Hyalangium ruber: one gene and its partner. The protein of the gene in region 2 interacts with the protein of the main gene of each other region in a pairwise test. Links are inferred from orthologs where the notes say so. Each region holds a gene or a part of one and is shown on either strand. Other genes may lie near its edges.

What was found. Proteins that work in one complex are often made in the same cells at the same time.
Region 1: the proteins of SYV04_RS10935 (region 2) and priA interact in binary tests that used the Escherichia coli proteins (3 or more experiments, as listed by UniProt). The link is inferred for Hyalangium ruber from one-to-one orthologs.

The regions. Positions count from the first base shown.
Region 1 is NZ_JAXIVS010000007.1:527,074-531,227, forward strand. The notes cover bases 848-3,811. They hold priA (replication restart helicase PriA), read right to left. Parts: upstream 3,489-3,811; coding sequence 1,206-3,488; downstream 848-1,205. Other genes in these bases: SYV04_RS22880 (DnaJ domain-containing protein), read right to left, coding at 848-1,190; SYV04_RS22890 (HD domain-containing protein), read right to left, coding at 3,691-3,811. Also shown: more of SYV04_RS22880, read right to left, coding at 1-847; more of SYV04_RS22890, read right to left, coding at 3,812-4,154.
Region 2 is NZ_JAXIVS010000003.1:485,847-490,130, forward strand. The notes cover bases 743-3,430. They hold SYV04_RS10935 (single-stranded DNA-binding protein), read right to left. Parts: upstream 2,489-3,430; coding sequence 1,997-2,488; downstream 743-1,996. Other genes in these bases: SYV04_RS10930 (carboxypeptidase regulatory-like domain-containing protein), read left to right, coding at 743-1,990; dacB (D-alanyl-D-alanine carboxypeptidase/D-alanyl-D-alanine endopeptidase), read right to left, coding at 2,668-3,430. In the rest of the region: more of SYV04_RS10930, read left to right, coding at 1-742; more of dacB, read right to left, coding at 3,431-4,284. UniProt on the Escherichia coli protein: Plays an important role in DNA replication, recombination and repair. Binds to ssDNA and to an array of partner proteins to recruit them to their sites of action during DNA metabolism. Acts as a sliding platform that migrates on DNA via reptation.

The DNA of each region.
Region 1 (4,154 bases), on a different replicon or contig from region 2:
TCGGTCTCGGAGAGCGAGAAGGCCTCTTCCGCCGGCACCGTCACGAAGGTCTCACGGGGCTCCGGCGCGGGCTCCACGGCGGCCTCGGGCTCGGAGGGCTCGGAGGGCTCGGCGCTCACCTCCTGCTTGCGTCGGCGACGCTCGGCGGCCTCGCGGCGAACCTCCTCCTCCATCCGCCGCAGCTCGTCCTCGTCGACGTCCGTGGCCGCTGCCTCCGCCGGGGGCGCCGACTCCGGTACGGCCTCGGCCACGGGCGGCGGGGACGACGGATCCTGTACGGTGATCTCCTCCGCGCCGGAGAAGATCGCGTCCATCCCCTCCGAGGGCGCCTCGAGGGTGTCGGGCACCGACTCGGACGGCAGGCCCGACTCCAGGCCCTCGGAGAGCGGATCGTCCAGCACGGGGTCCCCCGCGACGGACAGGGCCTCCTGCACGGAGACCGGCTCGCTGCTGACGAACGTGAAGGCAGGCCCGTGCGGCGCGGCCTCCTTCGTCGTTGGAGTCGACTCCACCCCGGCGGAGGGCGCACCGGAGGCCAGCGCCGTCTCCACCGAGGCCAGCGCCTCGGCCTCCATCTCCTGGTGGGCCTGCTCGAAGGCCGCGTCCATCGCGAGGGTCGCCTGCTGCTCGCGCAGTCGCGGCCCCTCGGGTACCGCTGGCACCGCCTGCGACTCCACCCAGCCAGCCGGCTCGGCGGGAGCCATGTCCCCGAACAGGGCGTTGACCAGCGCGGGGTTGCTGGGCTCGGAGGGAGGCGGCACCTGCCAGGGCTCGCTCTCCGGCGTCACCTCGGGCGCGGGCGCTACCTCGATGGCGCGCTGCTCCACCACGCGCCAGGCATCCGCCGGCGAGGGCGAGCGCACCAGCCCATCCACGGTCTGTAGGAAGCTCTGTGTGTCCAGCGGCAGCGGCGCCACCGGGGCGCTGTAGCCAGGGATGGACCCGCCCAGGAGCAGCACCCGCGCCTGATGGCCCTCGGGGTGCTGCGAGAGTTCCTCCAGCACCAGGTGCCCACGGCTGCTCTCAACGGCCGGCGCCAGGATGATGAGGGCCGGCTGGTGGTGGCCGAAGCCGATGAGGGCATCCGCGACCGACGTGGCGAGGATGACCTCGTACCGCTCTCGCAGCAACCGGCGAACGGTGGCGATGGTGGCGATGTCGTCGTGAACGAGGAGGACCGGGGCGGCCATGGAAGCCGCGCGAGTCTACAGCATGGCCCCAGGGTCTACATCGATAGTAACTTTGACCCCCGAGGGGACATCCTCCAGCTTCATCTCCAGGCGGGCGAGCAACGGGGCGAGGGCCGCGTGTGTCGGCCCCTTGAGGAGCAGCTGCCAGCGCGTCCGGCCCCTCAGCCGGGCGATGGGCGCCAGCGCCGGCCCCAGCAGGCGCACCCCGACGGAAGGCGGCGGCATGCGGCGCGAGAGGAACTCTCCGAGCATCCGGGCCACACTGGCGGTCTGCTCCGGGTGCTCTCCCTCGAGCCGGATGGCCGCCAGCCGGGTGAAGGGCGGGTAGGCCAGGGCCCGGCGCCACTCCAGCTCCTGTAGGGCGAAGCCCTCGAAGTCATGGGCGAGCACGCGCTTCACCGGCTCGGAGTCCGGGTTGTACGTCTGCACCAGCACCCGGCCCGGATCCTTGCCGCGCCCCGCCCGCCCCGCCACCTGGGTGAGCAGGTGGAAGGTACGCTCGGCGGCGCGGAAGTCCGGGATGGCCAGCGAGGTGTCCGCCATCACCACGCAGACCAGGGTGACGCCCGGAAAGTCATGCCCCTTGGCCACCATCTGCGTGCCCACCAGCACGTCGATCTCCCGGCGCGCGAAGGCCGCCAGCAGCTCGGTGACGCGCTCGGCGCTGGTGGCCGAGTCCCGGTCCAACCGCGCCACGCGGGCCTGGGGCAGCCGCTCGGCCACCTCCGCCTCCACGCGCTCGGTGCCGATGCCCAGCTTGAGCAGCGGACCGGTACACTCGCGGCACCTCTCGGGCACGGGAGTAGCCAGCCCACAGTAGTGGCACATCACCCGCGAGGCGCTCCGATGGAGCGTGAGACACACGTCGCAGTCGCTGCACTTGAGCGTCAGCCCGCACACCTCGCACAGCAGGAACGTGCTGTGGCCGCGGCGGTTGAGGAAGAGGATGACCTGCTGTCCCTTCTCCACCGTCTCCCGCATCGCCTCCAGCATCGGCGGGGAGAGGATGGGGGCCTCCTCCGTGACGGGGCCTCCGTCGCGCGGCCGCTCCACGCGCAGGTCCACCAGCTCGATGGTCGGCATCGGCCGGTCGTCCACGCGGTGCTTCATCTCCAGCAGCCGGTAGCGGCCCTTGCGCACATTCTCCAGCGACTCCAGCGCGGGCGTGGCCGAGCCCAGCAGCACCAGCGCCCCGGCCTGCTTGCCGCGCACCACCGCCATGTCGCGCGCGTTGTAGCGAAGCTTGTCCTCCTGCTTGAACGAGGGGTCATGCTCCTCGTCCACCACCACCAGCCCCAGGTTCTCCACCGGGGCCCAGATGGCCGAGCGCACCCCCACGGCGATGCGCACCGTGCCCTTGCGCAGCGCCTGCCAGTGGAAGAGTCGCTCGCGGTCCTTCAGCCCCGAGTGCAGCACCGCCACGTCCGAGCCGAAGCGGCTGCGGAAGCGCCCCACCAGCTGCGGGGTGAGAGCGATCTCCGGCACCAGCACGAGGCTGCCCTTGCCCTGGGAGAGCGCGTGCTCCACCGCGCGCAGGTACACCTCCGTCTTCCCGCTTCCGGTGACGCCGTGCAGGAGCACCGTCTGGAAGCCCCCCGCGTCGAGCGAGGCTTGCAGGGACTTCACCGCGACGTCCTGCTCCGGGGTGAGCAGCTCCGGGCGGCCCTGCGCCAGCCCCTCGCGCACGCCCGGCTTGAGCACCTGTTCCTCCAGGCGCACCAGCCCGCGCGTGGCCAGCTTCTTGAGCATCTCGCGCGCGCCGGGGATGGCGTGGGCCACCTCATCCAGCGGGGCTCGGCCTCCCACCGCCAGCAGATATGCGAACGCGGCGGCCTGGGCCGGAGCGCGGCGCAGCTCGGGCGGGGGCTCGGCGACGAGCGCCACCGCGAAGTGCTGCACATCCGGCCGGGCCTCCTTCTCGTCCTCGGCCTTGCTGAGCCCCGGCGGCAGGGCGCCGCGAATCACCTCGCCCAGCGGATAGCGGTAGTGCTCGGCGGCGAAGCGCAGCAGGGCGATGAGGTCCGTGGGCAGGGAGGGCGACTCCTCCAGCACCCGGTGGATGGGCTTGAGGTTGACGCCCTCCTCGGCAGGCGGGGAGGCAGGCCCCAGGAAGAACCCCAGCGCCGTGCCGCGCCCGAAGGGCACCAGCACCCGCTGGCCGGGGGCCAGGCGCCCCGAGAGCGTCTCGGGGACGACATAGGTGAACTCTCCCCGGACAGGGCGGCCGACGGCGACGGAAGCAAGGGCGGCAGGCGAGCTCACGGGGGTCACTGTAGCGGGATGATCCGACACGACCATTTCCCGTCCAGGCAACCTGGAACTCTCGGTGTGCTCGGGCGTACCACTCTCCGTGGTCGAGGGCTCCAAGCTCAAGTTCCCCTGGGAAGGCAAGTCCATGACATTGCCTACAACCCGTGGAGTGGGCCCGACCGTCCTGAGTTCCCTCGCGAAAGAGAGGAAGAAGGGAGAGGGTGTGGACTTCCCTCTCCCCGCGCTCAGCTCAGTGGATGCGCGGCGTCGTCGGACGCTGGAAGACCCAGGTCCTCCGCTTGCGCCCATCCACCACGTTCCACTCCTTCTCGGACACCTGCACGTTCGCCACGATGTCCTCGAGCGGCAGGCCCCACGCCTTGGCGATGTACACGCCGATCAGCGCCGGCAAGTGGACCAGCAGCCGGCCCGCCGCGGTGTGACCCGCCTCGTGGCACGGAATCACCACCAGCTCCTGGAGCTTGCGCACCGAGCGCTCCGAGCCGTCCACCAGCGTCACCTCGTCCCGCTCCGCCACGAACTCCTGGAGCTGCGCCAGAGTGACAGGGTTTCCGCCCCGATAGCCGACGGGCAGCTCTCCCGGCTCGCCTCCCCAGGAGAGCACCGCCAGGCCGATGTCGTGCCGCTTGCCCAGCTCGTAGCCCTCGAAGTTGAGCTGGTACTTCTCCCACAGCCGCGCCTGCTCCGTGGCCC
Region 2 (4,284 bases):
CGATGCCCGGGGGAGCTTCCGCATGGACGGGCTCGCTCCGGGCACCTACCAGTTGGAGGCACGCGCGCCGGGGCACGCCCGCGAGGTGCTGCCCGACGTGAAGGTGCCGGCGCCGGCGCCGCTGACGGTGGCCTTGCGGATGGCGGGCGTCATCGAAGGCTTCGTCGTGGACGCGCAGGGGCAGCCGGCCCCGGGCGCCGAGGTGCAGGTGAACGGGCGTGAGCCCCAGACGGTCACCACGGGCGCGGGCGGTGGCTTCTCGCTCGAGGTGGAGGCCGGAACCCACACCGTGTCCGCGCGCCGGGGCAGCGAGGCGGGGACGCTGGACAGGCCTGTCCTGGTCAGCGCGGGGAAGACGGTGCGAGATGTGCGGGTACGGCTGGGCCAGGGCGCGACGGTGGAGGGACGCGTGGTGGCGGACTCCACCCGCGCGCCCGTGGCGGGCGCCAGCGTCGACGTGAGTCCCTACGGAGAGAAGGGAGACTCCGGCCGCGCGACCACGGATGTCGACGGCCGCTTCGTCGTAGGGGGCCTGGCTCCCGGTGGCTATGACGTGGTGGTGAGCGCCCCGGGCTTCTCCAAGCTCACGCGACAGGGGCTGACGATGTCCGCGGGCGAGCGCTTCTCCCTCGAACTCGCGCTCAAGGGCACCGGCGCGGTGCAGGGCCATGTGCGAGATGGCGCGGGACGGCCCATCCCGGGGGTGCGCATCGGGAGCGGCGCCCTGGGCACTTCCCTCTTCGAGGCCCGCACCGATGGCGAAGGCCACTATCGACTGGAAGGGCTCTCCGCCGGTTACCTCTTCCTCATCGCCCGCCGGGAGGACGCGATGGCGGGGGCTTCTCAGCGGGTCGCGGTGAAGGCGAACGACACGGCGACGGCGGACTTCACCCTGGAGGAGACGGGCACCGTGGAGGGTGTGGTGCGCACGGCCCAGGGCGCACGGCCCCCTGAGCCCATGGAGGTGCGGGCCTATCCCAGGCAGAGCGGCATCCACGGTTCCATGAGTCAAATCCGAACCGAGGTGGATGCAGCGGGCACCTTCCAGCTGACGCTCCCGCCCGGCCCCTACGAGCTGCTCGCGATTCCCACGGGGCCCTCGCTCCCGAGAATGCACAGAATGAAGCCCGTGGAGGTGGCGGCAGGCAAGACCCTCCAGGTGGAACTCATCTGGAAGCCCGATGAGGACGATCCAAACGCGCTCACGGGCCACGCGCTCGAACCGGACGGCGCTCCTGCCTCGGGCGCCTTCATCCAGCTGAGGGCCGCGCAGACGCCACAGGGCATGGAGGGGTCGACGATCGCGGACGAGGCGGGCCGCTTCTCGGTAGCCCTCCCTTTTTCCGACCCCGCCGCCATGGGGGCCCTGAGGGTGGATGCGCGCAGAGGCACCCGTGTCGGCATCGTGCAGGGCCTGAAGCCGGGCACGCACGGGGTGGTGGTGAAGCTGCGGCCCTCGGCTTCGCTCGAGGGCCGAGTGGTGCGCACCGACGGCGCGCCCGTACAGGGCTTCACCCTGCTCCTGGCTTCGCAGGAATGGCAGTTCTTCATGATGGGCAACACCGTCTGGGAGTTCCCGGGCGATCGCTTCGAGCTCCGCGACATCGCGGCCGAGACCGTGAAGGTGGTGGTGACGACCCCCGACGGCACAGCCGGTGACGCCCGGGTGTCCCCGGAGCCTGGAGGACACGTCGTGGTGGAGATCTCCCTGAAGACCCAGGCCACCGTGAGTGGCCGGGTGCTGGACGCGCAGACGCAAGCGCCCGTAACCGGGGCCTTCGTCTTCGTCCAGACCGGGGTTCCCAGCAATGCCAAAGGCACGACGGGGAGCGATGGACGCTTCACCCTGAAGGGAGTGCCCCCGGGCGAGCACACGCTCGTCATCCGACCCGGCGCCTCCCGGCCCCCCGAGCGTCGCCCGGTGACGGTGCGCGAAGGCCAGGTGCTCGAGGTGGGCGATGTGCTGCTCAGCCCACCCCGGGCTCCTTAGAGGCGACTAGAACGGGATGTCGTCGTCCCCGTTGCCGCCGCCACTGCTCTGGTTCATCCCGTCGTCCATCCCGGGAGGCGGGGGACCGAAGTCGGAGTCCGCCCCGCGCGATTGCCCGCCGCCGCCACTGCTGCGCCGACCCATGCCCTCGCCCGAGCCCGCGTCACGCCCACCCAGGAAGGTGACCGAGGTGGCCACCACCTCCGTGGTGTAGTTCTTGCGGTTCTCCTTGTCGGTCCACTCGCGCGTCTGCAGGCGGCCCTCGACGTAGCACTGCCGGCCCTTCTTCAGGTACTCGCCGCACAGCTCGGCCAGCTTTCCCCAGACGACGATGCGGTGCCACTCGGTCCGCTCCTGCTTCTGCCCGTTCTTGTCCGTCCAGCTATCGCTCGTGGCGATGCGGAAGTTGGCGACCGCCTGACCGCCCGGGGTGAAGCGCACCTCGGGGTCCGCTCCGAGGTTACCAATGAGGATGACCTTGTTGACGCCTCCAGCCATGACTGCCGTTCCTTTCTGCTCGAAAGCTGGTCCACCACGGACCAGCCACATTCCCCAGACCCACGTCCGGGAAAGTACCTATAGGGTACTCAAAAACCAGGAGGAGTGGGGGTTGATCAGCAGCAACCCCACGGGCTCCGCGGACGCCTAGACGGAGGGCGGCCCAGCAAGCGACCGGACTACCCTCCCGGGCGCGTCTCCGCCGTCTGGGGAGTCACTGGCGACGTCGGCGTCAGGACTCCCGGTACCACCATCTGCGTGGCATCCAGCGCCCGGGGCGCCTTGTGCTCCGCCACCTTCTGCGAGAGCGCGGCATCCAGGTTCCGCACGAACGTGGCCTGAGCGGGATCCGCGGCCCCGAGCTGCTTGCGCAGCGACTTCCAGAACGGGTGCTCCGCGTCCTCGGCCTGCACCAGCCCGCGGGCCAGCAGCGTGACGGCCGTGTCCCGCTCCGGCACCCCGGCCTCGCGCAGCGCCATCACCAGCTCCTCGGGCGCCGTGCGAGCCACCTCGCCCAGGGCCACCGCCAGCTCGCCTTCCGCCTGCATGTCTCCACGCGAGGCCCCCGCGAGCTCCACCACCCGCGCCAGCGCCTCCGCGTTCCCACCGGCCGCCAGCTCGACCATGCTGCCCACGCCGGGCACCTCCACCGCCAGCTCACGCGCCACGGTCCTCAGCCGCCCGTACACGTCCCCGGTCGCCGCGTAGCTGTCCAGGAGCGTGCGCGCCCCCAGGTAGTCATTCGGGTTGGACTGGTAGAGGCCGTCGGCCAGCACCGCGCGCACCGCCGGATCCCTCTCGCTGCGCCACGCCGTGCGCAGGAAGCTGATGTTGCGCTGGTCGCGCTGCTTGCCCAGCGCCAGGTACGTTTTGATTCGGCTGGCCACCTCGCCCAGCTCGCCGCCCGGCTTCACGCTGTCCGACAGCGCCGCCACCGCGCGAGAGGGCCCAATCGTCGAGCCCGTCGCCGCCACCGCCGCGCCCAGCGCATCCAGCCCCTGCACCACCGGCCCCGAGCGCCCCGGGTAGTCATTCACCATCATGGAGAAGATGAACTTCTCGCCGCCGGCCGCCTGCACGTAGCCACTGAGCGCCGACACGTTCTCCAGCGTGCCCGTCTTCGCGCGCAGCCGGCCCACCGCCTCGCTGCCCTCGAAGCGGTACTTGAGCGTGCCGTCCTTGCCGGCGATGCCCAGCGAGGACAGGAACTCGGGCGCCAACGGGAAGTTGGCGTGCATCCGATAGAGGATGCGGCTGAGCTGCGCGGCCGAGAACCGGTTGGTGTCGTTCAGCCCGCTGCCGTTCTTCATCACGTACGTGCCGCGCGGAATCCCCACGTCGCGCTCGAGGAACTGCTCCACCACCTCGATGCCCTTCTGGAAGCTGCCCGGCGCGCCCTTCACCTCCGCGCCCATCGCCTTGAGCAGCGTCTCGGCCACGAAGTTGTTGGACAGCTTGTTGAGCCGCTTGAGGATGATGTCGAACGTGTCCGACTGGGACACGTACAGAATCTTGGCCCGCGAGGGCGACAGCCCCAGCTTCACCCGGCCCTTCACCTTGATGCCGCGCGACTTGAGCATCTCCTTCAGCGTGAAGCCGAAGTACATGGGCGGGTTGTCGATCTTCTTGTAGACGCTCAGCGCCCCCTGCTCGGGCGGAAGCTGGCCGCGCACGATGATGCGCTGCTTGTCACCCGCCGGCTTGCTGGTGACCGAGACGCGCCGGGCGCGCCGGCTGCCCGTGGAGAGCTGGTTCTCGATGACGAAGAAGTCGCTGGCGGGCTCCATCTCCACCAC